Regions from separate parts of the Buttiauxella sp. BIGb0552 genome, predicted to be linked through region 3. Evidence: predicted binding sites of a transcription regulator. Region 3 holds the regulator's gene; each other region holds the start of a gene.

Region 1 (8,234 bases), 470 kb from region 3:
GATTTCGTTGTACTTGCCGTTCTCTTTCAGCGTTTTCAATGCACCGTTAACTTTCACACGCAGGTCGTCGCTGCCTTTAGGGAAGGCGATACCATATTGCTGTGCTTCCAGAGACTCACCAACAGCTTTGAATTTGCCCTGGCCTGCAGTTTTGATGAAGTACAGGATGTTTGGCGTGTCATGCAGAACTGCATCAGCACGGTTGGTGCCCAGTTCCATATATGCGTTGTCGATGTTCGGGAACTGACGCAGGTCTTTAGTTTTGATGTTGGCTTTCGCGTAATCAACAGAACCGGTGCCGCCCTTCACTGCAACCACTTTACCGTCGAGATCTTTGACGCTTTTAACAGTGTTGTTGTCAGCTTTAACCATCACTAACAGGCCGCTTTTGTAGTAGCCGTCAGAGAATTCGATCGCTTTTTTACGTTCTTCAGTGATGGTGATACCCGCCAGCGCCAGGTCAATATTTTTAGTTTGCAGCGCAGGAATGATGCCGCTGAAATCCATTGGCTTGAGGGTGTAATCAAGTTTTAATTCTTTTGCTACTGCATCCCATAAATCGATATCAAAACCGACGTATTTGTCGCCTTGTTTAAATTCGAAAGGAACGAATGCGGTGTCGGTCGCAACGACCAGTTGCTTCTCAGCAGCGTGGGAAGAAACCGCAAAAGCCAGGGTGAGTGCAGCCAGTGAAACTTTCAAAATCGACTTCATAGCATTTCCTTGTTTATCCATGGGGCAATCCCCTGCATCAGTAAGCCGCAACATGGAAAAATCATGCCAGGTTTTCAACCTACTGTTTTTGCAAGGATGTGAATATGTAACATTGCACAATAAGGGTTGCAAGCGGGTTGCAGCGCACCGTAATGGTGCCCAATTATGGTGCGTGAAGTATTGCGAGAGGGCGAAGTGTAGTTTTACCGCATATTAAGGCGGCAAAACAATCGCCCGTTAACGATTGTGTGAAGTGATTATTACAATTTAGTAACTTATGCGGCAGGGATAAACAATTTCATGCGCTAAAATAGTGCAACCATCCTCCTTGAAAAAGGAGGATGGAGTAACAAACTGCTAGCAATTATTCGATATTTGACTCGATAAACCACAGGAACTTATCCAAATCGCGCGATGCGGCAGTCAGAATATCGGCAGTATCTTCGTCTTTCGCTTCACTAATTGCCTTACGCACATCGTTTGCCACAATCGCGTAACGGTCAGCCAACTCTTTCAGGTGATCTTGCACGCTGTGAATATCCAGCGGATAGCTCTTCAGCGGGGTTTTGCTATTAATGACCTGTGTGGTACCCAGTGCGACACCACCGAGCTGAACAGCGCGTTCTGCCATGGTATCAAGGTGGTCTGTGAGTGCTGTACGGAAGCCGTCGAGCATTTCATGAACGGCAATAAAGTTAGCACCACGCATGTTCCAGTGCGCTTGCTTGGTAATTAACGACAAATCAATGAACTGAATGACCTGGCGATTAAGCAGCTCAACGGTAGCTTTCTTTTCGCTGTCTGCAACATCATTACGGGTATGCAGTAGGTTAGTAGATTTGGTTTTTACCAGTTTAGCGGTAGTCATAATCTTTCTTCCTCTTGATGTTATGTCTAATTGAATTACCGGAAATAAGTATAGCACCGGATTTTGATTTTAATGGAGCAGGTTATACCTATCAGACAAATAGCATTTTCAGGATGGATTTTAGTAACTGATTGTTAGTAGTGGATTTTAAACTTATTGTTGCAAGGCGTTACTTAAATAAACAAAGCGTGATTATTAAATGGGAATAATTTTTGTTTGTATCTAAGAATAAGTCTAAATATTAATACTTGATTGCGAGAGAATATTTACCGTGGTCACAATAACCACGGTATATAATATGGGTAATTAATTTACGTCAACGCTGGTAATCTGAGCTTCACGTTTGATGGTCAGTGTTGAACCGATGGACGCTGCGATAATTGACAGTAGTGCAAGCCATTGTACAAGCGTCAGATGTTCACCAAGGAAGAGCATGCCAGACAGCGCCGCAAGTCCAGGCTCCATGCTCATCAACGTACCAAAAGTGCGTGTGGGTAAGCGTGTAAGAGCGATCATTTCCAGAGAGTAGGGCAGAGCCGTCGATAAAATCGCGACACCCAGACCGAGCGGTATTAGTGACCAGTGCCAAAGCGCTTCACCCGCCTGCCAGGCGCCAATTGGGACAAAAATAACAGCCGCGATTAACGACCCGAAAGCCACTGTTGCCGGGCCGTGATCGGCCCCCGCTTTTTGGCCAAATAGAATGTAAATCGCCCAGCAAGCACCTGCACCCAAAGCAAAAGCGGCCCCCGCTAAATCAACGCTCGAAATCGACTGCCCGAGCGGCAGCAGGAACCACAAACCCAACACCGCAAGAATTACCCAGACAAAATCAACGGCACGGCGCGAAGCAAACAACGCTACGGCAAGCGGGCCGGTGAACTCCAGGGCGACGGCAATACCCAAGGGAACAGTCTGAATAGATAAATAGAAGAGGTAGTTCATTCCACCAAGAGCCAGGCCATACATCAGCAAGGGGAAACGTTGCTCTGCTTTAAAACGCAAACGCCATGGTTTGAAAATCACCACCAAAATTAGCGTACCCAACGCAAGACGCAGTGCTGTAACACCTGGCGCACCAACCAATGGGAACAAAGATTTCGCAAGTGAAGCGCCACTTTGAATTGAGGTCATAGCAATTAAAAGAACGACGATGGGTAACCAAACTGGGGTTTTACGTGGCGATAGCGGCATCCTGCTTCCTGTCAGTCAGTGTCTAATTCGGTCAAGAAAATAAAAGTAACCCCAGTGTAAATGAATAAGTTATGGCTGGTTGAGAATTCATTGAAAAAAATAATTGTCTGATGCAGTACCATAACAGCCTGATTGCGTAAGTTTTGTTCAGGTGAGTTTAAGAATTATCTGGATGACGATGTTGCGATTCATGCCAATAATTAGCGCGTTTTTGGTTAAAAGCGCTGCAAATTGAAGGGACTACGATGTAATGGAAATGTTCTGTTACAGGAAAGGAATCGTTAGACAACGTAAATGTCGCAGAGTTTCTTACACAATTTTGATATATTAAAAACTTAGAAGTTACTTGAAGCACATTTGAGGTGGATTATGAAAAAAATTGCATGTCTTTCAGCACTGGCTTGTGTTCTGGCCGTTTCCGTTGGTACCGCATCTGCAGCTAGCACCGTAACTGGTGGCTACGCACAAAGCGATATGCAGGGCAAAGCTAACAAAGCTGGCGGTTTCAACCTGAAATACCGTTATGAAAACGACACCCCGCTGGGTTACATCGGTTCTTTCACTTACACCGAGAAAAACCGTAGCGAAGCTGACGTTTATAACAAATCACAATACTACGGCATCACTGCTGGTCCAGCTTACCGCATCAACGATTGGGCAAGCATCTACGGTGTAGTCGGTGTTGGTTACGGTAAATTCCAGACTACTGGCGCAACTGATACAAACACCAGCGACTACGGTTTCTCCTACGGCGCAGGTATGCAGTTCAACCCAATTGAAAACGTTGCTCTGGACGTTTCCTACGAGCAGAGCCGCATCCGTAATGTTGATGTTGGCACCTGGATCGCAGGCGTGGGTTACCGCTTCTAATTTCACTTTAACTAGTGAAAATAAAAATCCGCCCATAGTGGCGGATTTTTTTATCTCTGCAATTTGAGTTAGCGCGTTTTAGTTTCAAACACATCCGTCTGCAAATGAGTATAGTCCACCTTCTTAAGCTTAAAGTTGGTGATGTAGACAGGCCCCGCGTTCTGCTCAGAAATGAACTTGTACTTTGGCGTTAACTCTTTGGTTTTAATCCCCGTCCAGGCTGAGAAGAAATTCAGGAAATCGTTCGCTGAACGCCGTGCTTTTATCTGGCGATGTTCTTTATCATCACTTGATAGCACCATAAACGGCACCTGGAAGTTTTGCTGGAACTCATCATCATGCGCCAGATATTGCACCTTGGTGCCGCGTTCTTTGATGGCAAGACCGTGATCGGAGAAGTAAGCCATCGAGAAACTTTCACCGCTATTTTGCAGCTGCTGATAGAGTTGTTTTAGCAGGTCGTCGGTTTGCGTCATGCTGTAGATATAACAAGAGGTCTCTTTCGACTGAACGAAATCTTTATATTTACCCTGAGTACGGTCGCAAGCCTGTGGGTGTGAACCCATCAAATGCAACACAATCAGCTGTGGAGTGGTGCGCGGGGTGGCAAATACTTGTGCCGTCATCTTAAGCAGCGCTTCGTCACGGGTGTTTTTATCCGCTTCAAAATCCCCACTTTTCAGGAACTGTACTTCATCAGCACGCTTGGCGATGCTGGCGATGGCAGTGTCGTATTCACCAATTTGCCCCTGGTTTGAGAACCACCAGGTCTGGAAACCAGCACGGTTTGCCAGCGTAATAATGTTGTCCTGATATTGCGGTTTGCCATCAATGACGCGGTTAAGCGTCATGCCCAGCGATTTCTGTGTGGAACCACTGGCCGATACATAATCCATGAAGATATTGCCATTCACCTTGCTTGCGAACGGGGTGTTATCCCAGTGACCGCCGAATGCACCTAACGCATCGCGACGCGCGCTTTCACCAATCACCACTACATAAATTTGGTACTTTGGTTTAACCGCCAGCACATTCCAGGTGTCCTTCATTTGTGAGAAGGCCTGCATACGAGTTTGTTCGTCAATGACTTCCTGGTTGTTAACCACTACATCTTTAACAAAGCGGAATACTGGATAACCAGAGTCTTTGATTTTGAACACGCCACCGTAAGCCAGGTTTTGTACTGGTGCGACAAAGAAGCAGACCACGCTCACCACCAGACATAAACTGTCGAAATGGCACCATGATCTTTTTTTCGGTGTGACTTTGCGCCGTACGGCGATAACACCGAGCACCAGAATAAACACCGACACCAAATAGCTGTACCACGGGAAAATAGTCATCAATTCCGTGGATTCTTCGAAGTTGGTCGAATGCAGGGCAAGCAGGGTATTAAAGTTCGGCGAGCCGTAGGCCTGACCAAAAGGGAAATACATTGCAGCAATCAGGCTGCAAATCGCCAGCAAACCTTTTTGTAATTTGGGCGCGCTGCGCCACAACAGCATTAATACGCAACTAAATGCGACTGCGTAGAGAATGCTAAATTCATAACCGAGTGCGAAGTTAATCAGTAATGACTGCAGGAAATAAAAGCCAGTCCACGGATTGAGCGCAATTGCGCGGGTCGTCAGGGTATCTTTAACCGTTAAATTCATGTTTATCGAGATCTACTAAACGCCATGCGAAAACCCTGGCGACGAGGGTAAGAACCTGCCTGACAGACGGAAAAGAAAGGAAACTGGACCGCATCTGCGGGCCGCTTCATGTTCAGGGCTGCAAGAAGATAGAGCGGTACGATAAGAAGATCAACTGATAAGCGAAATGTGTTTTGCGAAGCCGGTAACAAATCCGACAAATGATAGGGTTAAAGCCCGAAAACGCGGGATACTCACTGAATCTATTTAAATGAAAAATGACAAACAGGCGAAAGAAACCATTCAGAGAGACTGAAGGAGAAGAAGGCAGGGCGACTGCCTACGACTTCGGTTTTTCGCCCTGCTGTGGTTTCCCGGAAACCCAATCACACAACATATTGAGCAGCATTAGCCGCACTTGAAACGGGGAATGTGTAAACACGCTCATACACCTCTTAAATTCGTTCATTTTTTCCTCCTCTTAACATCTGCTGCCCTTAGATCCTTTAAAGGCTGACTGCATTACATACAGATATAGCATAGGCTATATTGTATAGCTATTGCTAATTCGTTAAATTTTTGTGCTTCCGAGCTGCTGGTTTACAATGGGGCCAAATGTCGTCATTGGACGATGCCGTGCCACTGTTAGAGGAAGCATCATGAGCCGTACTACGGGCCAAAAAAATAAACAGAAAGTGATGCCGTTGGTAAATGTTGAAGAGCATGTCGAAGGCTTTAGGCAGGTGCGGGAAGCGCATCGCCGTGAATTAATTGATGATTATGTTGAGCTGATTTCTGATTTAATTCGCGAGGTTGGAGAGGTGCGCCAGGTTGATATGGCCGCACGTCTGGGAGTCTCCCAACCTACGGTTGCAAAAATGTTAAAAAGACTCGCCTCGGTTGGGCTTATTGAACAAATTCCATGGCGCGGTGTGTTTCTGACTCCGGAAGGGGAGAAACTGGCGCAAATGAGTCGTGAACGTCATCAGATCGTCGAAAACTTTTTCCTCGCGCTGGGTATTAGTGCAGAAACTGCAAGAATTGACGCCGAAGGTGTTGAGCACCACGTTAGTGAAGAGACGCTGGAAGCATTTCGCCTGTTTAGTGAGAAGCGAGGGTTCACGCAGTAATGTTGCTCAACCTGGTTCGTCCCTTTGCGCGCGACCGCTTTCTTCATCTATTGCTGCTTGTCGGTGTGGCGCTGAGTTTTGTTGCGCCATTTCAGCCGAAGAGTTGGGTCCATGCTATCGACTGGCACACCATCATTACGCTCGCAGGTTTAATGATGTTGACCAAAGGCGTGGAGCTAAGCGGTTATTTCGATGTGCTGGGCCGCCGCATGGTGAAGCGTTTTGATAACGAACGAACCCTGGCGATGTTTTTGGTCAGCGCAGCGGCTCTGCTTTCTACATTTCTGACTAACGATGTCGCTCTGTTTATTATTGTTCCGTTGACCATTACGTTGAAGAAACTATGTGCGATACCGACCAGTCGGCTCATCATATTTGAAGCCCTGGCGGTGAATGCCGGGTCGCTGCTCACACCGATTGGCAATCCGCAGAATATTTTGTTGTGGGGGCGGTCGGGTTTATCGTTTGGCGAATTCACCTGGCAAATGGCCCCGCTGGCGCTGGCGATAATGGCCAGTTTGCTTGTGTTGTGCTGGTTCTGCTTCCCCACTAAAAAGCTTATCTATCAGACTCACGATAAACGCCATGACTGGCAGCCGCGATTAGTGCTGAGCTGCTTGGTACTTTACGTTGTATTTATTGTTTCACTGGAGTTAAAGCAGGAGATCTGGGGACTGGCTGTGGTGGCTGTAGGCTTTTTGCTACTGGCGCGCCGGGTGTTACTGAGTATCGACTGGAGTTTGCTGCTGGTGTTTATGGTGATGTTTATCGACGTTTACCTGATAACGCAGTTGCCGGTGTTACAGCATGCGCTGGCGGGGATTAATCAGCTTTCAAGCGGCGGGTTGTTTGCTCTGGGCATAGGTTTATCGCAATTTATTAGCAATGTTCCATCGACCATTTTACTGCTCAATTACGTTCCGGCCTCGGTGTTACTCGCTTTTGCGGTAAACATCGGCGGTTTTGGCCTACTACCGGGCTCGCTGGCAAATCTGATAGCTCTGCGCATGGCTAACGATCGCCGCATCTGGATACGCTTTCACTACTATTCATTGCCGATGCTGTTGTGGGCGGCTGCGGTAGGTTACGGTCTGCTGGTGCTACTAAAACAACTGTAGGGCGGCAGAGGAGAGGGGCTTTACCGCCCCTCGCTTCGTATTACGCGTTAAACGGCGCTTCTTTCTTCAACACTTTTTCAATCACATCCAGCACACCTTGCTGGTTGCAATGCCCAGCCTGAAAAGAGGCAATTTGTTTGATTTTTTCAGGGGCATTTGCCATCGCAAAACCATATTTGGCCTGGCGCAGCATTTCTATATCGTTGCCGCCGTCGCCAAAGGTCACGACTTCGCTGTCATCAATACCCCATTTTTCCTGCAATATCCGCAAGCCATTGGCTTTATGAATACCTGGAATAATCAGATCAATCGAGCCGTGACCGCTGGTGACTGGGACCATCACACCATCAAGAATTTCAGACAGGGAGTTCATGGTGTCATCTAATAGGCTATCAGGCAGATTCAGCGCGAACTTAAAGAACACATCGTCAAGATTCGCGAAGTTTTCTACCAGCTCCAGGCGGTGATAGTAGCTACGCGCCATGGTGATAAAGGCATCGTCATAGCTTTTCAGGGTATAGCCGTTACGTTTGCCACAGGCGATGATATCCACATGCGGCAGTGTCAGCAGGTGGTCAATAACCGTATTGAATTGTTGCTTTGTTAGCTCGCCATTGAAGGTGTCTTTTTCTTCACTCACTACCCAGCCGCCATTATCGGCAACGAACGAGATCTCGTGGGCAATCTCCGGGAAAAATGAAATCAA
Region 2 (8,234 bases), on a different contig from region 3:
GTGCAGGCGAATATCAGCATCAGCCTGCATCGCTTCCAGTACGTCACGAGTCTGATAAGCGATGGACTCAAGTGTTGCGCGGATAATATGGTTTGCATTGACGCCACGAGTCAGACCGAAGATAGCGCCACGGGCATACGGGTCCCAGTAAGGAGCGCCCAGACCGGTAAACGCAGGGACGACATATACGCCGTTGGTGTCTTTGACTTTCGTTGCAAAGTACTCGGAATCAGTCGCGTCGCTAATCAGTTTCATCTCATCGCGTAGCCACTGGATAGACGCGCCGCCCATGAATACTGCGCCTTCCAGCGCATAGTTCACTTCACCGCGTGGGCCGCAAGCAATCGTCGTCAACAAACCGTGAGTCGATTTAACCGCCTGAGTTCCGGTGTTCATCAGCATAAAGCAGCCGGTGCCGTAGGTGTTTTTCGCCATCCCTTCCTTCACGCACAGCTGGCCGAAGAGTGCCGCCTGCTGGTCACCGGCGATCCCGGCGATAGGAATACGCGTACCGCCTTTACCACCGATGTTGGTCTGGCCGTAAACTTCGGAGGATTTACGCACTTCTGGCAGCATCTCGCGTGGGATATCCAGCGCTTCGAGCATGCGGTCATCCCAGGTGAGATCGTGGATGTTAAACAACATGGTTCGGGAGGCGTTGGTGTAGTCAGTAACGTGCACGCGCCCTTGAGTCATTTTCCAGATAAGCCAGGTATCGACCGTACCAAACAGCAATTCGCCACGGCGCGCGCGTTCGCGGGAACCTTCAACGTGATCAAGAATCCACTTCACTTTGGTGCCGGAGAAATACGGGTCAACAACCAGCCCGGTTGCTGATTTGATGTACTCTTCCAGGCCGTCGCGTTTGAGCTGCTCGCAGATCTCTGCGGTACGACGGCACTGCCAGACGATGGCGTTATAAATTGGTTTGCCGGTCTCTTTTTCCCAGACAATCGCGGTTTCACGCTGGTTAGTGATACCTATTGCGGCGATTTGGTCGGAGTTGATGTCCGCTTTAGCCAGCACTTCTACAAGCGTGGAGCTTTGTGTTGCCCAGATCTCCATTGGGTCGTGCTCTACCCATCCAGCTTTTGGATAGATTTGCTGAAACTCGCGCTGTGACACGCTAACAACGTTGGCATCATGATCCAGGACGACGGCGCGGGAGCTGGTTGTACCCTGATCGAGTGCGACAATATATTTTTTTTCGTGGGTCATAATTTTGTCCTGAAGTCAGTCTTACAAAGAAGCATTTTGTTGTGTGGATGTGCTGGATTTTTCTTCATCTTCAACACAAACATCACAAGGTAAATGGTGGCCAATCAGTTTACGGTAACCAAACGCACCTAGAGCCGCGCCTACAATCGGGCCAAATACAGGCACCAGGAAGTAAGGAATATCGCGGCCACCGGTGAAGGCGACATCGCCCCAGCCAGCTAACCAGGCGAAAAGTTTCGGGCCAAAGTCACGTGCTGGATTCATCGCAAATCCGGTCAACGGACCCATTGAGGCACCGATTACCGCAATCAGTAAGCCAATCAGCAATGGTGCTAACGGGCCACGCGGGATGCCGTTGCCATCGTCAGTCAGCGCCAGAATAACGCCCATCAGAATGGCTGTGATCACCATCTCTACGGCAAACGCCTGCACAAGATTGATGTGTGGGTTAGGGTAGGTTGAGAAGATACCTGCCAAATCCAGGCTTTCCACACTGCCGCGTACCATGTGGTGCGTCTGCTCGTAATCGAGGAATAAATTGTAATACAGGCCATAGACCAAAGCTGCGGCACAGAACGCACCTGCAACTTGCGAAAGAATAAACGGCACCACTTTGCGTTTATCGAAGCATGCGAACAGGCAAAGTGCGATAGTCACCGCCGGGTTAAGATGTGCACCGGAAACTCCTGCAGTCAGGTAGATAGCCATAGCTACTCCCAAACCCCAGATGATACTGATTTCCCACTGCCCGAAGCTTGCGCCCGCGACTTTTAAGGCGGCGACACATCCGACACCAAAGAAAATCAACAACGCGGTACCCATGAACTCGGCGATGCACTGACCTTTCAAGGTTGATGGAGCTGACTGACTCATAGTAGGGTCCTGAAGGCAAAATTAATGATTATTGTTTGTTCGGGCTTCCCTGCCGCGCAGGTGCCATGTAGGCATAGTGTTAATTTATCGTTAACGAACATAAACGAGAAATATCGAACTTTAAATTTGTGTTGTTCGTCATAAAAATGAGCGATTTCGCGCTGAAGTGTGCGCATTATCACCCAGAAAAGACAACGCAAACGCTCATGGAAGTAATCAATGCGTTAACAAATAGTGATTTTAGCGCTCATGGTCATTCGGCATATGCTGAAAAACGTTATGTTATGCAAAGAGCGCTTGAACTCGCTGGACACGGCTACTTACGCTACTTACAATCGAGACACGCTGCGTGGAGCGCATATATTCATAAGGTGTCTTCGGGGAATATCCGGAACGGGGATTTATACCCATCATCCTTCAAGCTGCAGGGGCGTTGGCTGCGCTCAGTTACCCGAATCACTTACTGAAGTAAGCTCATCGGGATAAGCTCCCTGGCCGCCTACCTGCAACTCGAATGCTAACGGGTATAGACATCCATCAACGCCTTGCAATTCAGAAGAGGTTCAGAAATGTCATTTGAAGTGTTTGAGAAACTGGAAGCAAAAGTACAGCAGGCGATTGATACCATTACCCTGCTGCAAATGGAAATTGAAGAGCTGAAAGAGACCAACAACAATTTGTCTCAGCAAGTTCAGCAGTCTCAGAGCAACCATGAAGAATTAGTGCGCGAAAACAATTCTCTGAAAGAACAGCAGCACGTTTGGCAGGATCGTCTGCATGCGCTGCTGGGTAAGATGGAAGAAGTCTAATACCCGCCATACTTCAAGCTGCAGGGGCGTTGGCTGTTTTCGTTCACCCCAGTCACTTACTTTAGTAAGCTCCTGGGGATTCACTCAATTGCCGCATTACTCGGCTGAGCCTCGCCCCGGTGGGGCCAGCGCAAGCGCTGTTCAAAAGTCTGAAGCCTTTTGTCCTGCAACTTGAATTATTTAGGGTATCGATTTATTCGACCAGAAAAAGAACGGGCGCCTTAGGGCGCCCGTTTTGTTATTCGATTGGGTTATTCAATATCGAGGGGATCTTCGGAAAGGATGATGCCGGTGTTATCCGCATACAGATGGTCGCCGGAGAAGAATGTCACGCCGCCAAAGTTAACGCGCACGTCACTTTCGCCAACGCCAACGCCAGCAGAGCCAACAGGAATGGCGGCAATTGCCTGAATACCAATATCCAGTTCTTCCAGGTCATCTACCTGGCGTACTGCACCGTATACCACGATGCCTTCCCACTCATTTTGAGTCGCCAGACGGGCAAGTTCTGCGTCAATCAAAGCACGGCGAACAGAGCCGCCACCATCGATGACCAGCACTCGGCCACGGCCATTTTGTTCGAGCAGATCATACAACAATCCGTTGTCCTCGAAACATTTCACTGTGATGATTTGCCCGCCAAAGGACGACCGCCCACCGAAGTTGGAAAACAGCGGTTCAACGACGTTGACATCTTCCTGGTAGATGTCGCAAAGCTCGGAAGTATCATATTTCATAGGATTAAGGTTCTGTTGCTGCATGAGTTGTCAGTATATCGCTTAATCTCAACTGTTGGCAAAATCATCAATTGTTAATTGATATTTGTCAGCTAAAGCGACACCGTGCTGAGCACAACTCCTACCGCAAACAATACGTTAGCAAGCAATGCGGCTTTTACTGTCCGTTCAAGCATTGGGCGCATCGCAACAGGTTCCTTCTCGCGTAACACAAAACGCGCCTGCTTAATCAGTAACGGTGCTGCAAGCACAAACAGCCATCCCCAGAGGCTTTGCAACCACACCAGGTTAAATACCGCAAGGCACGCCAGCGCACCCATTAGCAGGCAGGCATGATAGCGACGGGCAAGTACTGGGCCCAGGCGCACAGCCAGTGTGTTTTTACCGTTCTCACGGTCGCTGTCGATATCACGCAAGTTATTGATGTTCAGCACAGCTGTTGCCAGTAATCCGCAAGCTGTCGCGGGTAAAAACACTAACGGGGCGAGAGCATGAGCCTGAAGATACCAGGTACCAGCCACACTTAACCAACCAAAGAAGACCAGTACTGAAATGTCCCCAAGTCCCATGTAACCATACGGACGAGTTCCGACGGTGTAGGTAATAGCCGCGATAATGGCCAGTAAACCGAGCACCAGGAAACCGAGAAAATCTGCCAGCGTACGACAAGCAACCGCGACCAGCGCCAGACCAGAAACACAGATTAATACCACTGTGATAATCAGCGCCTTTTTCATCTGCGCCTGGGTAATCACGCCTTTTTGCATTCCGCGCAATGGCCCGATTCTGTCTTCTTTGTCGCTCCCTTTTACCGCATCACCGTAGTCATTCGCCAGGTTTGAGAGGATTTGCAGTAACCCGGCAGTCAGTAGTGCCAGCAATGCAATTGTGGGGTTGAACACGCCTTGCCAGAAAGCCAACGCGGATCCACAGACGATAGAGGCAAATGCCAGTGGTAATGTGCGTGGGCGCAAGCTTTCAAGCCAGGCTTGAGTCGTGCTTACAGAGTGCGATTCGCTCATAGTTCTCTCTGTTAGATATAAAAAAATGGAGGGCATAAGCCCTCCATTTCAAATGAAGAAAATACGTTGAGCGCGATTATAGGATAAAACGGCTCAAGTCTTCATCTGCTACCAACTCATCCAGATGTTTACTGACATATTCGCCATCAATCAGGATGGACTGGCCGTTCATCTCGCTGGCATCGTAAGAGATGTCTTCAACCAGGCGTTCCAGAACAGTGTGCAGACGACGCGCACCAATGTTTTCGGTGGACTCGTTCACTTGCCATGCAGCCTGAGCAATGCGGCGAATACCGTCTTCGGTGAAGTCGATATTCACGCCTTCGGTGCCCAACAATGCTTTGTACTGCACGGTGATAGACGCGTTCGGCTCAGTCAGAATGCGCTCGAAATCTTCGACAGTCAGTGCCTGCAATTCCACACGAATTGGCAGACGACCCTGCAATTCTGGGATCAGGTCTGACGGACTTGCTACCTGGAATGCGCCAGATGCGATAAACAGGATGTGGTCAGTTTTGACCATTCCGTGTTTAGTCGAAACGGTGCAGCCTTCGACCAGTGGCAGTAAGTCGCGCTGAACGCCTTCACGGGAAACGTCCGGGCCGGAGCTGTTGCCACCACGCTTACAGATCTTGTCGATCTCATCGATAAACACGATACCGTGTTGCTCGACGGCATCAATGGCGTCTTGCTTCAGTTCTTCCGGGTTCACAAGTTTCGCGGCTTCTTCTTCAATCAGAAGTTTCATCGCCTCTTTGATTTTCAGCTTGCGTGGTTTTTGCTTCTGACCGCCCAGGTTCTGGAACATTGACTGCAACTGGCTAGTCATTTCTTCCATGCCAGGAGGAGCCATGATTTCAACGCCCATCGGTGCTGCAGCCAGATCGATCTCAATTTCTTTATCGTCTAACTGGCCTTCACGCAATTTCTTACGGAAAGACTGGCGCGCGGTAGATGGCTCAGGTGCCGTTTCGTTTTGGCCCCAGTTGTTCTTAGCTGGTGGGATCAGCACATCAAGAATGCGCTCTTCGGCCATTTCTTCGGCGCGGTAGCGGTTTTTCTCGATGGATTGCAGGCGAACCATTTTCATCGCAGAATCGGTCAGATCGCGGATGATAGAATCAACTTCTTTACCAACATAACCCACTTCGGTGAATTTGGTGGCTTCGACTTTGATGAACGGTGCGTTGGCAAGTTTTGCCAGACGACGGGCGATTTCGGTTTTACCGACACCGGTTGGGCCGATCATCAGAATGTTTTTTGGCGTAACTTCATGGCGCAGCTCTTCATTAAGCTGCATACGGCGCCAGCGGTTGCGCAGCGCAATCGCCACGGAACGCTTGGCATTGTCCTGGCCAATGATGTGTTTATTCAGTTCGCTGACAATTTCGCGTGGAGTCATTTCAGACATGGGGATTCCTTACGCCTTAGACGCTAATTCTTCAATAGTATGGAAATGGTTGGTGTAGATACAGATATCACCGGCAATCCCCAGCGATTTCTCTACGATGTCACGAGCACCCAGTTCGGTGTTATCAAGAAGTGCACGTGCCGCTGCCTGCGCATACGGGCCACCTGAACCAATTGCAATCAGATCATCTTCTGGCTGAATCACATCACCATTACCGGTGATGATAAGAGATGAATTTTCATCGGCGACGGCAAGCAACGCTTCGAGCTTGCGCAGCATGCGATCGGTACGCCAGTCTTTTGCCAGTTCAACCGCAGCTTTCACCAGGTGGCCCTGGTGCATTTCTAGCTTGCGCTCAAACAGTTCGAATAGGGTAAAGGCATCCGCAGTGCCGCCAGCAAAACCGGCAATCACTTTGTCGTTATACAAACGACGTACTTTTTTAACGTTGCCTTTCATTACAGTATTGCCGAGCGTGGCCTGACCATCACCACCGATTACGACATGGCCGTTACGGCGCACACTTACTATTGTTGTCACGAGCAGACCCCTTATTGCATCAGCTATACCCGTCATAATTCAAGTTGCAGTTGCGTTGGCTGCTTTCAGTCACCCGAATCACTTACTTGAGTAAGCTCATCGGGACTCCTTCTTTTGCCGCCTTCCTTCAACCCGAATTATTTAGGGTAGAAATATGATCCCCAAAATGTGTTTGGGGTTGAATGCAATTATAGATGGGGGGGATTTTGGGGGTTTCAACCCCCAGCACCAAGACGAATACAGTTAGAGTGGCCTGCCATCTTCAACTGGCTAATTGTACCGTCAGCTTTCTCTTTGCCCTTGATTGGGCCAATGACGACGCGGTTCCAGCCATTGTTGGTGGTAATGCGTGAATCAAAACCTTCGAAAGCAAGCTGCGCACGGACAGTTTCTGCCTGTTCGGCACCCTTGAAGGAGCCACACTGTACCATCCAGCGTTTCTCATCTTTCGGCTTGTCCTGAGGTGCCGGAGCCTGTTTGACCACTTCTTCACGGGTAATCGGCGCTGCTGGTTGAGCGGTTTGCGCCGCTGCACGCTGTTGAGTATGCGGCGGTGTTTGCAGCAAATCTTGATACGGCTGCTGAGATGCCGTGGTGCGTTGTTGCTGCTGCACCGGGCGTGGCTGCTGTGCTACGGGCTGTGATTGCTGAACAGGCCGCGGTTGTGCCGTAACAGATTGAGTATTGAATTGTTGCTGTTGGGCTTGCTGCTGCTGAATAATTTTTTGGCGCTGCAAGGTGCTCTGACGCTGTTCCGGCGTCTGCTCATTCCACGGCACTTCGTTCAACTGAGTAGGTTGCTGGCGCATATCGGCCTGCATCTGCTCCAGTAACTGGCGCTGTTCGCTGGTGAGCTGATCTTTATTCTGCACTTCACCACCGGCAGATGGTTCGGTTGGGGCACGCACACCCGTCTGGCGATTTTCCAGTTCTTTGATATAACGCCAGCGCTCTTCCGGTTTAGGTGGCAGACCATTTCCTGTGACTTTATGGCCAGGCAGGGTTTCGCTTTCATCTTTTTTATGATGAGTAATGAAGTAGAGAGCACCAATAAAGGTCACCAGAACGGCGGCCGCAATTGCGACCATTGTCGGCGAGACAGATGGTAGGCTGCGTTGCTTACTGCGGGTGTTACTTTTCTTACGCCGCGTACCTGCCGATTGCCCGCGGCGTACATAATCTCGTTGTGCCACTATTGATTCGCTATATTTTATTCGTTTATCAGCCCGCCATGTTACTTAATGGATATCCCTTTGACCAGAATCCAGTGTCCTAAAGCGGGTCATTTTCTACTGCCAGGTGCGCTGGTGGAGCCTCGTTCAATGAGTTCACAGTCCAGCAAACGCGAACCACTACTCACGGTGTGCCCGTTAAGTTGATCCAATAACAACAGCATAGCTTCCCTCCCGATATCAAAACGGGGTTGAGCTACGGTGGTGAGCGGTGGGTCACAGAACTGTGAAAGTGCGATGTCATCAAAGCCCATAATCGATAAATCTTCCGGCACGCGTAAGCCATTTCGCTTGGCCTGAGACAGTGCGCCCAGCGCCATCACATCGCTATGGCAGAACACCGCAGTCGGCGGGTTTGGCAGCGCCAGCAGCTGCGACAATGCAGCGGCACC
Region 3 (8,234 bases):
CCGTCCAGCATCAGGCGCATGCCGTATTTCTGAGTATTTTTACGCAGGCGCAAAAAGGCGTGATCGCCGCCGAACTGCACGTCTACGTGGCGATAATCCTGAGTATCGTATTTATGTACGCTCGGCGCGGTGAAGATAGGATTGAGATACAGCGCGGTGACACCCAGCTTTTTCAGGTACGACAGGTTTTCGCTAATCCCATCCAGATCGCCGCCATAAAATGTCGATCCGCCGGCATCTCCACTGAGCGGTTCATCCCAATTGCGCAAAATGATGTCGCGTTTTGCCGCATGGTGATAATAAACCTGATCCTGCTCTGGCGTGCGTTGCTGACTACGCGCAAAACGATCGGGGAAAATTTGATAGAAGATCTGATCCTGTACCCATTGCGGGCCGTCATCCGGAAGATCGATCGCAAACTGCTCAAGTCTTGCAGGCGGAATTGATCTCAAACCTTGCGGTGTTAGCCAGCGCTGTTTATCCAACCACAGCAGCTTGAAGCTGTAGCGTCGGCGCGGCTGCCCTTCGGTTAGATCAATCACACCGCGCCATGCCACCACACCCTCTTCGGGAGCCACTTTTTGGCGCGTCATCTGTATTGAGGTTTCTTCATTATCCTTTTCGTAACGCAGAACTACACGTTGCGGTAAATCATCGCCAGAAACCCACAATGTGATGTACAACTTGTCTTTACGTGTTTGTATGAAAGGGGGCACCGGAAGGTGCCATGCATTCAACATAATCGTATCCCCAGAAAATTTATTGCCGCCACCTTGCCACAGCGTAGCTGGCTATCACTCATCGTTGCTATTTTTATTGGGGGATGAAAGCGGGGGATGAGAAATTGAGCCGTTTGCTTAATAAGTTAGCGCTACCTATAGTGAGAATATTCTCACCGTTCAGGAGACCGTTATGTCTATCGTCCGAAATATTACTCTGCTTCTTTGTGTAGTCTGGTCTGCCAATTCTCTGGCAAATTCGGCTTACGAATCTCTGCAGTTTGGCAAATATAAACAACAAATTATCAGCGACTTAAAGAAGGCTTGCCACCCGCAGAAGAAAACATCTGATGAGGTCTGGGCGAATAAAATCCTCTCTAATGAGGATAATAAAGCCTATATCCGTGATGCGAGGATTGCTCTTGAGCGCAATAACGAGAAAAACTACTGGGATGCGATAAGCAAAGTGGAATGCCCGGAGATGTAAGCAGCAAGGTGGATTTCGCTTACGCTAGTCCACCTGACAACGGTGATTAAACTCCGTTGCTGCTTTCGCTTGCGGCGAGTATCTGGCGGCGTTTGAATAGCCAACCGATCAACAGCAAAACTATCCACACACAGCCAACATACAGCGAAATGCGGGTGTCCGGGTGCCAGCCGATAAGCGCGATAATAAACACCAGGAACACTAGCCCGACTGCTGTGGTCGCAACGCCACCCGGAACCGGGAATTTCAGCGCCTTTGTTTGTTCTGGTGAAAGTTTGCGACGGAAAGCGATCTGCGACAGCAAAATCATTATCCATACCCACACGGTGGCAAATGTTGCCAACGACGCAATCACCAGGAAGACGTTTTCCGGAATCAGATAGTTGAGCACTACAGCCAGTAGCAGCGCACAGCACATCACTAATACGGTGACCCACGGAATACCGTTACGTGAGGTTTTGGCGAACACTTTCGGCGCACTACCCTGCTCTGCCATACCATGCAGCATACGGCCTACACCGAATACGTCACTGTTAATGGCAGAAAGCGAGGCGGTGATAACAACAAAGTTCAGAATGCCTGCCGCAGCCGTTATCCCCATATGCTGGAACGTCAACACGAACGGGCTACCTTCCGTCCCAACCTGGTTCCACGGGTAAATCGACATGATGACAAACAGCGTGCCCACATAGAACACCAGAATGCGTAAAGGAACAGAGTTGATCGCACGTGGAATCGACTGCTGCGGGTCTTTCGCTTCACCGGCAGTAATGCCAATGATTTCAATACCGCCGTAAGCAAACATCACCATCTGCAACGACATAATCATGCCTATCCAGCCATTGCTGAAGAAGCCGCCATTGCTCCATAAGTTATGAATACCTGTTGGCTTGCCGCCGTTACCAATACCCCATACGATGATGCCAATGCCGGCAGCAATCATGATAATGATGGTGGCAACCTTGAAGAATGAGAACCAGAACTCCAGCTCGCCGAACACCTTAACGCTCATCAGGTTAATGGCACAAATAATCAGCACCACACTCAATACCCAGACCCAATGGGGCACTGCGGGGAACCAGAGCCCCATATAGATACCGAAGGCGGTAACATCTGCAATCGCCACAATCAGGATCTCAAAACAGTAGGTCCAGCCAGTAATATATCCGGCTAATGGGCCAAGGTTGTCTTGCGCATAACGGGAGAATGAACTGGCTGAAGGGTTATGAACCGACATCTCGCCGAGTGCACGCATAATGATATATGCCGCCACCCCGCCAATGATGTAAGCCAGCAATACACTTGGGCCAGCCATTTTAATTGCGTCTGCCGAGCCATAAAACAGCCCGGTGCCAATTGCCGAACCCAACGCCATAAAGCGTATGTGCCGGGTACTCAAGCCGCGCTTGAGTTTATTAGCGTTTTCCATTGATTCCATACCTGCTTAACAATAAAAAAAACCACGGAGCTAAGCCCCGTGGTTGAACATAATTTTAATTTTTAGTGGGCGGCGGATGCCACCTGTCGCCCTGCGGCGCGGTCCCAAATGATGGCAATAACCACCATGATGACCGTTGGTGCTAGCCATGCCAACCCTTGATCAGCAAGCGGCAAACGCGCCGTCCACGCTGGTAAAATATCACTGATTGCCGAAGCTTTAATCCCATCAAGGATACCGAACAAGGTACTGATGAGCATCGCCGGAGCGATAACGCGAGTTGAATTATGCCACCACGGACGGGTGAAACTCAGTACCACCAGCGCAATACACGGTGGGTAAATTGCCGTCAGCACTGGAATCGAAATCTGAATCAAATGGCTCAGGCCGAGGTTAGAAACCACCATCGAGAACAGGCCAAGGATAAACACCAGCGAGCGGTAAGACAGCGGCAGATACTGGCTGAAGAACTCAGCACACGCACAAGTCAGGCCAATCGCCGTTACCATGCACGCGAGGAAAATCAGCGCGGCAAGGAAGAAGCTACCGGCACCACCGAAGGTATGAGCAACATACGCATGCAGAATTGCGGCACCGTTCGCGTTTTGATCGCTAACCAGCGATGCGCTGTCAGAACCCAGGCGGAACAGTGCTAAGTAAATAAGCGTTAAGCCGATACCTGCAATCAGGCCAGCCCAGATGGTATAGCGCGTCAGTAAGCGAGATTCAGTAACGCCACGTGAACGCGCTGCGTTAACAATGACAATCCCGAAGACCAAAGATGCCAGCGTATCCATGGTCAGATAACCATTGACGAAGCCGTTAGAAAACGCCGCATGTTGGTACGCTTCAGTCGCGGTGCTGATACCACCAGCAGGCCACAGAATCGCACCGACTGACAACGCTAACAGCGCGACAATTTTTACCGGAGCCAGCACATGACCAACGGTATCCAACAATTTGCCCGGATACAAAGAGATGGCCATAACAATGGCAAAATAAACCAGGCTGTAGATAAACAGAGCAAGTTCACTGCTGCCAACCAGCGGCGCAATCCCCACTTCGAAGGAGACAGTCGCTGTACGAGGTGTCGCAAACAGTGGTCCAACGGCCAGATAACAAACGGTGGCCAACAGCACACCGGCACGGCGGCCGATTGGCGAGCTCAGGCTATCAATACCACCACCAACACGAGCGATAGCGACAATAGTCAGAACGGGCAGGCCAACTGCGGTGACCAGGAAGCCAAGGGAGGCAATCCAGACATGCTCACCAGCCTGTAAACCCACCATTGGCGGGAAAATGATATTGCCTGCTCCGACAAACAGCGCAAAGGTCATAAAGCCCAGTGCGAGGATGTCTCGAGATTTCAAATGATGAGTCATAAAATTTATACAGCCTGTGGATGTGTGGTGTTGAAAGTTTTGAAAATATTCAAATTTTTATACGGGTTAACTCGGCATAAAAGCGGCAATTGGTAGTTACGACAGCGGAAAATCCTTTCCTGGATCGGTGGAGAAGAATAGTTGTTTGAATTACCACTCAAATCCAGTCGGTCTACCAATTACAGGGGCGCAATTAAAACGCTTATAGCGTTTGAAGGCAAGAAGGGATCCAAAAACCAGATTGATATCCTTAAATTAGCCAGAAAGTTAGAGGATAAGTTTATCCATCAGAAAATATCATGGTCGTTTGTGCGGTCAAATTACAACCAATCGAGGATTATTGATTTACATCTGAGCAAAAAAAACACAGACCAGAAGACTGGCCTGTGGAAAGTGTTTTTGACACAGCCAGAGCAAGCTACTCTGGCTGAACCACTTTTTCGTTAACGATAAGACGCTCAGGCAGTACAAAGGAAAAGGTCGTTCCTTTACCCGGCTGGCTTTCAATATGAAGACGCGCATCATGATGGCTCAAGGCATGTTTCACTATCGCAAGCCCCAGCCCGCTGCCACCGGTTTGCCGTGAACGCGCTTTATCCACGCGGTAGAAACGCTCGGTCAGGCGTGGAATGTGTTCGGCTGAAATGCCCGGTCCCGTGTCCGCAACGCTAAAGCACGCCCCACCCGCAGCCCGTTTCCAGCTCACGGTAATATGTGTGCCATCTGGCGTATGGTTTACGGCGTTATAAACGAGGTTTGAAATCGCACTGCGCAATTGTTCTTCATTACCAAACACTTTTAAAGCCGGATCAATATCAAACTGTAACGTCTGTCTTTGCTGGCTGAGAGTTTGCGCTTCGCGCTCCACCACACGCAACATCAGTGGCACATCAATCTTTTCATTGAGCACCATCGCGGGTGCAGCTTCAATTTTTGACAACGTGAGAAGCTGCTTAACCAGCCCTTCCATACGCGAGGTTTGTTCGCGCATCGTGCCCAACGCTTTCTCGCGCAGCGGGCCTTCAAGGGTTTGATCCTGCATCATCTCCAGATAACCTTGCAGCACCGTTAACGGTGTACGCAGTTCATGGCTGACGTTGGCAAAGAAGTTGCGACGCGCCCCTTCAAGCTGGTGCATCTGAGTCACATCACGCGCCACCAGCAGCCACTGTTCGTCGCTATAAGGCATTACGCGAAATTCCAGATGGCGGCCATTATTGAGTACCAGTGTCAGCGGGCGAGCAAAATCTTTCTGCGACAAATAGCGGGTAAATTCAGGGTAACGCAGCAAGTTAAGGATGTTCTGCCCGTTATCATCCGGCCAACGCAGTCCCAATAATTGTTGAGCAAGTCCATTACACCAAAAAATCGTCCCTTCTTCGGTGGTCAGTACGACCGCATCGGGCAATGATTCTGCACCGCTACGAAAGCGCTTAATCAAATTGCCTAATTCTTTTCGGCGCTTTTTATTACGCAGTTGCATCTGATGCAGGCCGTACAACAGCGGGTCCCAACTCCCCCGCCCCGGCGGAGGTGTCATGCTGCGATCAACCCACAACCACCACGACAGACGCAGCAGATTCCAGAAATGCCAAACCAGCAGCCCAGTGACTGCCAGTAATAAAAACCACGGTAAATGGCCAAAAATAAGGCCTAAAATGACGGCCGGTATACAACAGAGCACCAGCTCCAGTACCAGCCTTTTCCATGACAACCGTTCCAGCACGCGTCACTCTCCTGATAAGGAATTAAAAGCGGGTTGAGAACCGATAACCCGTACCGCGTACTGTTTGTACCATTCTGTCATGTCCACTATGTTCGAGCGCTTTGCGTAACCGACGAATATGTACGTCAACCGTTCGGTCTTCGACATAAACATTGGTGCCCCATACATGATTGAGCAATTGTTCACGGCTATACACCCGCTCCGGGTGTGTCATAAAGAAGTGCAGTAGCTTAAATTCTGTTGGCCCCATATCCAATGGGTTTTCCCCGGTCATCACGCGATGCGACGACGGGTCTAGAATCAGCCCCTGCATATCGATCACTTCTTCTACCGCCATCGGAGAGATACGGCGCATCACAGCTTTAATACGCGCCACCAACTCTTTCGGAGAAAACGGCTTAGTAATATAGTCATCGGCCCCGACTTCGAGACCTCGCACACGGTCTTCCTCTTCCCCACGCGCAGTCAGCATCATCACCGGTATATCACGCGTCATAGCTTCACGTTTCAGGTGCTTAATAAACTGAATACCGGAGCCGCCTGGCAGCATCCAGTCCAGCAGAATCAGATCGGGGAAAGGTTCGATAAGCAAGTTCACTGCACTGTCATAATCTTCCGCTTCAACTGGCTGAAAACCGTTTTGCTCAAGCACAAAACTGACCATCTCGCGGATTGGAGCTTCATCTTCTACGACCAGAATGCGTTTCGCCATGATTTGTCTTGTCCAGGGAATAATTATTGTTGTTTCAATGCGGTGCCATTATGCGTCAGATTTATGACAGATTTATGAAAAAAATGACTGTTCAGCAACCCATCAATTTCATTTATGACACAGAGACATATGCCGTTTTCGCCTTGCCCCTGCATCTTCAAGGGCGACGTGTATATAATCGGGACTTCATTTTTAAGCCACCGGACAGGTCATGCGCATAATTCACACATCAGACTGGCATCTTGGTCAAAATTTTTATACCAAAAGTCGCGGTCCTGAGCACCAGGCTTTTCTTGAATGGCTGCTCAAAGCTGCCGTTGAAAATGATGTGGATGCCATAATCGTTGCGGGTGATATTTTTGATACCGGCTCACCGCCAAGCTATGCGCGAGAACTGTATAACCGCTTTGTGGTGCAACTCCAGGCGACGGGATGCTCGCTCGTGGTGCTGGCAGGAAACCATGATTCAGTGGCGACGCTCAACGAATCCCGCGAGCTTATGGCCTGCCTGAATACATATGTGATTGCCAGTGCCCGCCATGATGCAAGCCAGCAAGCTATCCGGCTCAATACCAAAAGCGGCCAGGCGGGTGCGATTCTGTGCCCAATCCCGTTTTTGCGCCCACGCGATATTCAAAGCAGCCAGGCGGGGCTGTCCGGCCATGAAAAACAGCGTTCTTTAATGGAAGCCATTAGCGAACATTATCAGCAGTGTTATCGCGCAGCCTGCGATTTGCGCGCTGACGCGAAGCTGCCGATTATCGCCACCGGGCATTTAACGACCGTCGGCGTGACAAAAAGCGATGCAGTGCGTGACATCTATATTGGCACGCTTGATGCCTTCCCGGCGCAGCATTTCCCGAATGCCGATTACATAGCGCTTGGCCATATTCATCGTGCGCAATTAATTGGCGGCACCGAACATATCCGTTACAGCGGTTCACCTATTCCGCTAAGTTTTGACGAAACCGGCAAGACCAAGAGCGTTTATCTGGTTGAGTTTGCCGAGGGTAAACTTCATGAGGTCACCCCACTGACTGTTCCAGTTAGCCAGCCGTTAGCGGTTATCAAAGGCTCGCTGTCTGAAATTGAACAGCAACTAGAACAGTGGCGCGATGCCCCGGCAGAACCCAAAGTGTGGCTGGATATCGAAATCGCCACCGATGAATACCTGCATGATATGCAACGCCATATCCAGCAAATCACCGAAACGCTGCCAGTAGAAGTGGTGTTGCTGCGCCGTAGCCGTGAGCAGCGCGAACGCGTTATCGCCCAGCAGCATAAAGAAACCCTGAGTGAACTCACCGTTGAGGAAGTTTTTGAACGCCGCCTGGTTCAGGAAGAGACCACCGAGGAGCGTGCGCAGCGCTTGCGCACCCTGTTTGCTCAAACCGTTGCCAGTCTGCATGACACGGAGGAACAGGCATGAAAATCCTTAGCCTACGGTTAAAAAACCTCAACTCCCTGAAAGGGGAATGGAAAATTGATTTCACCAGCGAGCCTTTTGCCAGCAACGGATTGTTTGCTATAACCGGGCCAACTGGTGCGGGGAAAACCACGCTGCTCGATGCTATCTGCCTCGCGCTTTATCACAAGACGCCGCGCCTCAATACCGTCTCACAGTCGCAAAATGATCTGATGACTCGCGATACAGCCGAATGTCTGGCGGAAGTGGAGTTTGAAGTAAAAGGTGTTGCCTACCGCGCATTCTGGAGCCAGAACCGGGCACGCAACGCGGTAAACGGCAATCTACAAGCCCCGCGTGTG
Region 4 (8,234 bases), on a different contig from region 3:
CCGGAACCGCTTCAGTCAGGTCATCCCATTTCACACGCGACAGGCTGGATGTCATCAACACGCCAACGTAAATCAGAGCACCTGCTGCTGCATATGCCGGAACCATACCCGCCAGCGGTGACAGGAAGATAACCAGCAAGAACAGCAAACCAACGATAACTGCCGTCAGGCCAGTACGCCCGCCAACAGACACACCAGAAGTGCTTTCGATATACGCGGTAACGGAAGAAGTCCCGATAAACGCACCCGCAACAGATGAAACGCTATCAACGTACAGCGCTTGCTTCATGCGTGGGAATTTCCCTTTTTCGTCGGCAAGACCTGCTTTATCTGTCACACCAATCAGCGTGCCGGATGAGTCAAACAGGTTAACCAGCATAAAGGAGAAGATAACGCCCGCCAGACCAATGTTCAGGGAGCCGGCTAAATCAACCTGACCCACAACAGACAACACGCTTGGTGGTGCAGAAACAATGCCGTGGTATTGCACATCGCCCAACATCCAGCCCAGTAGCGTAGTCACCACAATCGAAACCAGTACGGCTGCGTGAATATTACGCGAGGCAAGGATGGCGATAATAAAGAAGCCCAGCGCGCCCAGCAGTACGCTGTGCGAAGTCAGGTTACCAATGGTTACCAGGGTGTCTTTATTCGCCACGATAATACCGGCATTTTTCAGGCCCATCATCCCGATGAATAGCCCAATACCGCTGGTGATACCGATGCGCAAGCTCACCGGAATATTAGCAATCATCCAGTAACGCACGCGGAAAATGGTCAGCAACAGCAAACCTACGGCACCCCAGAAAATGGCGCCCATCCCGATTTGCCAGGAGATCCCCATCGCGCCAACAACCACAAAGGCGAAGAACGCATTCAGGCCCATTGCCGGAGCCAGTGCGACTGGCAGGTTGGCGAAAATACCCATCAGGATGCTACCTAATGCGGCAATCAAACAGGTGGTGACAAAAACGGCCTGGGTATCCATACCAGCGGCGCCAAGGATCTGCGGGTTGACGAAAACGATATACACCATCGTCAGGAAGGTCGTAAGACCGGCGATCACTTCAGTGCGGGCCGTGGTGCCGTGTTCGCGCAGTTTAAACACGCGCTCGAGCAGCCCCGGATTTGCGGCCGGAGTAGATTGTGGTTGGCTCATTAGTCTTAATTCCGAACATTGAGAGGGAAAATCCGTCGCTATCCTATACCAAAAAATACAAAACGTGATGGTCAACACAGATTTTTTTTCATTGCATTTTCTTATACGGCAACGATTGCGTGCCGCAAAAATTGCGCAAATTGGGTAAGATGCATGTTCACTTTAATAAAAGGAGGCGGTATGTCCCGGATAGATGCGGTGTTCTTCGACTGCGATGGCACGCTCGTTGATAGTGAGGTTATTTGCTCCAAAGCCTACGTGCATATGTTTGCGCAATACGGCATCGAGCTTGCGCTCGATGAGGTTCATAAGACCTTCAAGGGGATCAAGCTCTACGAGATAATCGACACGATAAATGCCCAACATGGAGTGAGCTTGCCAAAAGAGGAGCTGGAGCCGATTTATCGCGCCGAAGTTTCTCGCCTGTTCGACAGCGAACTGGTTGAGATTGAAGGTGCAGCAGCGTTAGTAGAGAAAATCACCGTGCCGATGTGTATCGTTTCCAACGGCCCGGTCAGCAAGATGCATCAGTCGCTGGGCAAAGCCGGCATGCTCCACCATTTCCCGGACAAACTGTTTAGCGGCTACGATATTCAGACGTGGAAACCAGACCCGGCGCTCATGTTCCACGCAGCCGATGCCATGCGTGTTGATGTGAAAAACTGCGTGCTGGTGGATGATTCCATGGCAGGTGCGCAATCGGGAATTGCCGCAGGCATGGAAGTTTTCTATTTTTGCGCCGACCCGCACAACCAGCCGATTGACCACCCAAAAGTGACAACCTTTACCGATTTAGCGCAGTTGCCGGAGTTATGGCGCGCACGGGGTTGGGATATTACGAAGTAAAAAAGAAAGCCGGATAGCAATCATGCTCATCCGGCTTACTAAATATGATATTCACAGAGCGGGATTCCCCACTCATAGATCTCACTCTTTCGGGTCTTTACCCGCCAGCAGCTTATCCAGCTCGTCGCCACCGACATGACGGAAGTCCTGTCCTTTGACGAAGTAGAAGATGAACTCGCAGATATTCTGGCAACGGTCGCCGATACGTTCGATAGAACGCGCGCAGAACAGTGCGGTCAGCACACTTGGAATAGTGCGCGAGTCTTCCATCATATAAGTCATCAACTGGCGCACGATGCCTTCATATTCCTGGTCCACTTTCTTATCTTCGCGGTAGATACGCACAGCTTCATCAAGATCCATACGCGCAAACGCATCCAGCACGTCATGCAGCATTTGCACGGTGTGGCGGCCCAGTGATTCCAGGCTCACCAACAGCGGCTGGTGTTGATGCGAGAATTTCTCCAGCGCCGTGCGGCAGATTTTATCTGCCACATCGCCAATACGTTCCAGCTCAGAAATCGTTTTGATGATAGCCATCACCAGGCGTAAGTCACTGGCGGTTGGCTGGCGCTTAGCGATGATGCGCACACAGGCTTCATCGATTGCCACTTCCATCATGTTAACTTTCTGGTCGCCTTCGATAACGCGCTTTGCCAGCTCGCCATCTTGATTGTGCATGGCGGTGATCGCATCAGAAAGCTGTTGCTCCACCAGCCCACCCATGGTCATCACCTGAGTGCGGATATATTCCAGCTCGGCGTTAAACTGGCCGGAAATGTGTTTGTTGAGATTGAGGCTATCCATTTGTTTCTCCAAATCAACCGTAGCGGCCAGTAATATAATCTTCAGTCTGCTTTTTGGCAGGCGTTGTAAACAGCGTGTCGGTTTCGCTAAATTCAATCAGCTCACCCAGGTACATAAACGCTGTGTGATCTGAACAACGGGCCGCTTGCTGCATGTTGTGGGTAACGATCACCACGGTGTAATCTTCTTTCAGCTCAGTGATCAGCTCTTCAATACGACCGGTCGAGATTGGGTCAAGTGCTGAACACGGCTCATCAAGCAACAACACTTCCGGGCGAATCGCGATACCGCGTGCAATGCACAGACGTTGCTGCTGGCCACCGGAGAGACTGTATCCGCTCTGGTGTAATTTATCTTTGGTTTCATTCCACAATGCGGCTTTGGTCAAAGCCCACTGCACACGCTCGTCCATGTCGCTGCGTGACAGCTTTTCAAACAGACGCACACCGAACGCGATGTTGTCATAAATCGACATTGGGAATGGCGTCGGCTTCTGGAATACCATGCCGACTTTGGCACGCAGCAGGGCGATATCCTGGCTTTGGGTGAGGATGTTTTCCCCATCCAGCAGAATCTCACCTTCGGCACGCTGCTCTGGATAGAGCGAGTACATTTTGTTGAATGTACGCAGCAGGGTGGATTTGCCACAGCCTGACGGGCCAATGAATGCGGTAACCTGGTTCTTAGCGATATCCAGATTGATGTTTTTCAGGGCATGGAACTTACCGTAATAGAAGTTCAAATCACGAACCTGAATTTTGTCTGGGGTAGTATCGACCATACTCATCTGTTTCTTAATCTCCATCCGACGCCGCCTTTGCCGCGTCGCAAAATTTAACCGTGTTTACTCTTTGAGAAAATCACGCGCGCCAGAATATTTAGCAGCAGTACGCAAAGGGTAATAATCAGAACGCCAGCCCAGGCTAACTGTTGCCATTCGGCAAATGGGCTCATCGCAAATTTGAATATCGTCACTGGCAAGTTGGCAATCGGCTGCATCATGTCAGTGCTCCAGAACTGGTTGGAGAGCGACGTGAACAGCAGCGGGGCGGTTTCACCCGCGATACGAGCAATCGCCAACAATACCCCGGTAATAATCCCGGAAACAGAAGCCTTCAATGTAATTGCGGAAATCATCTTCCACTTTGGCGTGCCCAGAGCGTAAGCCGCTTCACGCAGGCTATCTGGCACCAGTTTCAGCATGTTTTCCGTAGTACGAATCACGATTGGCACCTGCAACAGCGCCAGTGCAATCACACCAGCCCAGCCAGAGAAGTGCTGCATCTTCGCGACAACAATGGTGTAAACAAACAGGCCGACGACGATGGATGGGGCTGAAAGTAGGATGTCGTTAATAAAACGAATCACTTCTGCCAGCCACGATTTACGTCCGTACTCCGCCAGGTAGATACCCGCCATGATGCCAAGCGGCGTACCAAACACGGTCGCCCACAGGATTAACAGGCCGCTACCCGCAAGGGCGTTGGCTAAACCACCACCTTCGGTGTTTGGCGGTGGTGTCATTTCGGTAAACAGCGCAATCGACATACCATCGATACCGCGAGTCACCGTAGAGAATAGTATCCACACCAACCAGAACAGGCCAAACGCCATGGTTCCCATTGAAAGTGTCAGAGCAATGCGGTTTTTGAACCGACGACGTGCCTGCATTTTGCGGCGTGATTCTGCGAGCGCCGCGCGGCTTTGCATTTCCATTGTCGTCATGAACGCGCTCCTTCATTCTTCGCCAGACGCATAACCATGAACTTAGAGATAGCCAGTACGATAAAGGTGATCACAAACAGAATCAGGCCAAGCTCCATCAGCGCTGCGGTGTGCAGGCCAGATTCCGCTTCAGCAAATTCGTTCGCCAGTGCAGAAGTAATACTGTTGCCCGGCATATACAGCGAGGCGTTGTCGAGCTGGTAAGTGTTACCGATGATAAAGGTCACTGCCATGGTTTCACCCAGAGCACGGCCCAGACCCAACATCACACCACCAATCACGCCGTTTTTGGTAAACGGTAAAACGATGCGCCAGATAACTTCCCATGTGGTGCAGCCAATGCCGTAGGCCGACTCTTTCATCATCACAGGGGTTTGTTCAAATACATCACGCATAACGGCTGCAATGTACGGAATGATCATAATGGCCAGTATTACGCCTGCGGCGAGAATACCGATACCGAATGCCGGGCCAGAGAACAGCTCGCCAACAATCGGCACAGAAGAGAGCACATTGCCGACAGGTTCCTGGAAGTATTTCGCAAACAGCGGAGCAAAGATAAACAGGCCCCACATGCCGTACACGATACTTGGGATTGCAGCCAGCAGTTCGATGGCGATACCCAGCGGGCGGCGCAACCAGTTTGGTGCAAGTTCTGTCAGGAACAGCGCGATACCGAAACTCACCGGTACAGCAATTAACAGCGCAATGAACGAGGTGACCAGCGTGCCGTAAATCGGCACCAGCGCACCATAAATATCATTTGGAGCATCCCACTCTTTAGTCCACAGGAATGAGAAACCAAACTTCTGGATACTCGGCCAGGAGGAGATGATCAGGGAGATGATGATGCCACCCAGCAGAAATAGCACAATCAGCGCAGCCAGTTTTACCAGCGCACTGAAAATGACATCACCTTGTTTGCCAGGAGCTTTGAACACCGGCTTACTTACTGCCATAGCTTACTCTTTGTAGTGTTGGGTTTACCCGGCGTAAGTTACTCTATACACCGGGTTTTATCACCCGAGCTTTAAAAAATTAGTACAGCGCCTTACCGGAGCTGTCTTTCACGTTGGTCTTCCATGCAGCACGAACCTGCTCAACCACAGCGTCTGGCAGAGCGGCGTAATCCAGGTCACTTGCCTGTTTAGCACCGTCTTTATATGCCCAATCGAAGAACTTCAGCACTTCAGCGCCTTGCTCTGGGTTTTTCTGCTCTTTGTGAACCAGGATGAAAGTGGTGGACGTGATTGGCCACGCGCCGTCACCTTTCTGGTTAGTCAGATCCTGAGCGAATGATTTGCTCCAGTCCGCACCCTTCGCTGCATTAGCAAAGTTTTCTTCCGAAGGTGCTACTGGCTTACCATCTGCTGAAACCAGTTTGGTATAAGCGAGGTTGTTTTGCTTAGCGTAAGCATATTCAACATAACCAATTGAACCCGGCAGGCGTTGAACGAAGGCTGCGATACCGTCGTTACCTTTACCGCCCAGACCCGTTGGCCAGTTTACCGTTGAGCCTGCACCGATTTTAGATTTCCACTCTTCGTTCACTTTCGCCAGGTAGCTGGTGAATACGAAGGAAGTACCGGAACCGTCAGCACGACGCACAACGGCGATATTCTGCTGTGGCAATTTCATGCCTGGGTTGAGTTTAGCGATTGCTTCGTCATCCCATTTTTTGATTTTGCCCAGGTAGATGTCACCCAGAGTTTTACCGTCGAGCACCAGCTCACCGGATTTCACGCCAGGCAGGTTAACTGCCAGAACGACACCGCCGATAACAGTCGGGAACTGGAACAGCCCTTCTTGTTGCAGTTTATCTTCAGCCAGAGGAGCATCAGACGCACCGAAATCCACGGTGTTAGCAATGATTTGTTTAACGCCACCGGAGGAGCCAATACCCTGGTAGTTAACTTTGTTACCAGTTGATTTATTGTAGGTATCTGCCCATTTGGCATACACCGGCGCAGGGAATGTTGCACCGGCACCAGTCAGGCTTGCAGCGGCGTTTGCGCCAAAAGCAGTCAGGGATAAGGTCGCGGCGACAACAGTTGCGACAGTGGTACGCATAGCTTTCATAGTGTCTCCTGCAGAGGTGAACGTAAATCGTTGTTTAGTGGATGCAGGATAGAAAATAGGACAGTTTGGTGACAGTTAAATGTATTAAATATGACAGTTTTATGACAGACAGCTTTGCTGCATATTTCTACCTGTCACACTGCTGATTCTGAGTGCTTAATCCGCTTCAATAACTCGCTTTTTTCCTCGCCAGTTAAATGGCGTGATTCCCCTAACGGCAACCCTTCCAGATGGATATTCATGATACGGATTCGTTCAAGCCGGGTGACTTCATAGCCAAAATATTTACACATTCGGCGGATCTGACGGTTCAACCCCTGAACTAATGTGATGCGAAATATTTGGGGGGATTCTTTTGTCACTTTACAGGGTTTGGTTACCGTACCCAGTATCGGAACTCCCACGCTCAACCCAACAATAAACTCGTCAGATATCGGTTTGTTGACGGTGACGACATACTCTTTTTCGTGATTGTTACCAGCGCGTAGAATTTTATTCACTACATCACCGTGGTTGGTCAGTAAAATGAGTCCCTGCGAATCTTTATCCAGACGCCCGATAGGAGAAACGCGTTTGTCGCTATGAATGAGACCGCTGATGTTATCGCGCACACTCTTTTCCATTGTGGTGATGATGCCTACAGGCTTATTCAAAACCATCAGCACGAGATCGTTGTCATCACGTGGTGCAATAAGCTGACCGTTTAGCTTCACCACATCCCCGGAAAATACCTGAGCGCCAAAACTCGCCTGCCTGTCATTAATAAACACTTCGCCCTGCTCAACGTAATGATCGGCCTGACGGCGGGAGCAGATACCGCAATCGCTAATGTACTTATTAATTCGTATGGGTGAATCGGCGGGCATTTCGCGGTGCGTATCATTCATATTTTGCATAATCACCATTTACTCATCACTTAAAGAAATGTGACACACGTCACATACGTTACCCGTTAGGGGTAGATTACACACAAAAAATTGAGATGAATCACAAATAAAAGTGAAACACAGGTTCATTATCAACACATAGTGTGATCTACATAACAAAAACAAGTCCAGGATGGGCCAAACCAGAATCCTCGACGTCTTCTGAAGCGCCGCTGATTTTTATCTCCTCTGAATTATTTAATTGCCTGCTGCCTTGCAGCGGTCAGGCCACTTATTGCTTGAAAAACGGGGATTCGTTATGCGCAAAACAGGCCACAAGCGCTGGTTTATGCTGTCACTGGTGACATTAGGCACCATTCTTTGTTATTTAACCCGAAATACTATTTCTGCCGCAGCGCCAACATTACAGAGCGATCTGCACATTACCACCCAGCAATATTCTTACATTATTGCGACATTTTCGGCCTGCTACACCATTGCACAGCCTATTGCTGGCTATCTGCTTGATACATTAGGCACTAAAGTGGGTTACACCATTTTTGGCCTGATGTGGGGCGTGTTCTGCATTGGTGCGTCATTTGCTACCGGCTGGAAAGGTCTGGCAATGTTCCGTGGTCTCGGCGGTTTCGCCGAAAGTGCGATGATACCTGCTGGTTTGAAATCAGTAACTGAATGGTTCCCGGATACTGAACGTTCGGTAGCAGTGGGCTATTTCAACGTTGGTTCCTCTA

The links. The regulator PhoB, encoded in region 3, activates phosphate uptake and scavenging genes when phosphate is short. The targets are predictions, from matches to a motif close to CTGTCATAAAACTGNCNNAT.
Region 1: EDF88_RS06545 (phosphoethanolamine transferase) is a predicted target of PhoB. The motif match lies at 5,484-5,503, and genes of this name have one in related genera.
Region 2: EDF88_RS23135 (MIP/aquaporin family protein) is a predicted target of PhoB. The motif match lies at 2,227-2,246, and genes of this name have one in related genera.
Region 4: pstS (phosphate ABC transporter substrate-binding protein PstS) is a predicted target of PhoB. The motif match lies at 6,705-6,724, and genes of this name have one in related genera.

Annotation. Positions count from the first base shown of each region.
Region 1 is NZ_SODY01000002.1:372,582-380,815, reverse strand. Features, by position in the region: gene glnH (glutamine ABC transporter substrate-binding protein GlnH) at 1-714, opposite strand, end outside; gene dps (DNA starvation/stationary phase protection protein Dps) at 1,079-1,582, opposite strand; gene rhtA (threonine/homoserine exporter RhtA) at 1,889-2,776, opposite strand; gene ompX (outer membrane protein OmpX) at 3,146-3,646, shown strand; gene EDF88_RS06545 (phosphoethanolamine transferase) at 3,715-5,301, opposite strand; gene mntS (manganase accumulation protein MntS) at 5,621-5,749, opposite strand; gene mntR (manganese-binding transcriptional regulator MntR) at 5,940-6,410, shown strand; gene EDF88_RS06530 (SLC13 family permease) at 6,410-7,528, shown strand; gene EDF88_RS06525 (Cof-type HAD-IIB family hydrolase) at 7,569-8,234, opposite strand, start outside.
Region 2 is NZ_SODY01000010.1:28,397-36,630, reverse strand. Features, by position in the region: gene glpK (glycerol kinase GlpK) at 1-1,218, opposite strand, end outside; gene EDF88_RS23135 (MIP/aquaporin family protein) at 1,240-2,091, opposite strand; gene zapB (septal ring assembly protein ZapB) at 2,661-2,900, shown strand; gene rraA (ribonuclease E activity regulator RraA) at 3,152-3,637, opposite strand; gene menA (1,4-dihydroxy-2-naphthoate polyprenyltransferase) at 3,730-4,659, opposite strand; gene hslU (HslU--HslV peptidase ATPase subunit) at 4,736-6,070, opposite strand; gene hslV (ATP-dependent protease subunit HslV) at 6,080-6,610, opposite strand; gene ftsN (cell division protein FtsN) at 6,826-7,803, opposite strand; gene cytR (DNA-binding transcriptional regulator CytR) at 7,893-8,234, opposite strand, start outside.
Region 3 is NZ_SODY01000002.1:838,354-846,587, forward strand. Features, by position in the region: gene malZ (maltodextrin glucosidase) at 1-740, opposite strand, end outside; gene EDF88_RS08620 (YicS family protein) at 913-1,206, shown strand; gene proY (proline-specific permease ProY) at 1,253-2,635, opposite strand; gene brnQ (branched-chain amino acid transporter carrier protein BrnQ) at 2,707-4,029, opposite strand; gene phoR (phosphate regulon sensor histidine kinase PhoR) at 4,448-5,755, opposite strand; gene phoB (phosphate response regulator transcription factor PhoB) at 5,778-6,467, opposite strand; gene sbcD (exonuclease subunit SbcD) at 6,679-7,896, shown strand; gene sbcC (exonuclease subunit SbcC) at 7,893-8,234, shown strand, end outside.
Region 4 is NZ_SODY01000005.1:402,577-410,810, forward strand. Features, by position in the region: gene EDF88_RS17020 (NCS2 family permease) at 1-1,159, opposite strand, end outside; gene yieH (6-phosphogluconate phosphatase) at 1,340-2,005, shown strand; gene phoU (phosphate signaling complex protein PhoU) at 2,087-2,812, opposite strand; gene pstB (phosphate ABC transporter ATP-binding protein PstB) at 2,826-3,599, opposite strand; gene pstA (phosphate ABC transporter permease PstA) at 3,647-4,537, opposite strand; gene pstC (phosphate ABC transporter permease PstC) at 4,534-5,496, opposite strand; gene pstS (phosphate ABC transporter substrate-binding protein PstS) at 5,576-6,616, opposite strand; gene rluF (23S rRNA pseudouridine(2604) synthase RluF) at 6,751-7,482, opposite strand; gene EDF88_RS17060 (MFS transporter) at 7,802-8,234, shown strand, end outside.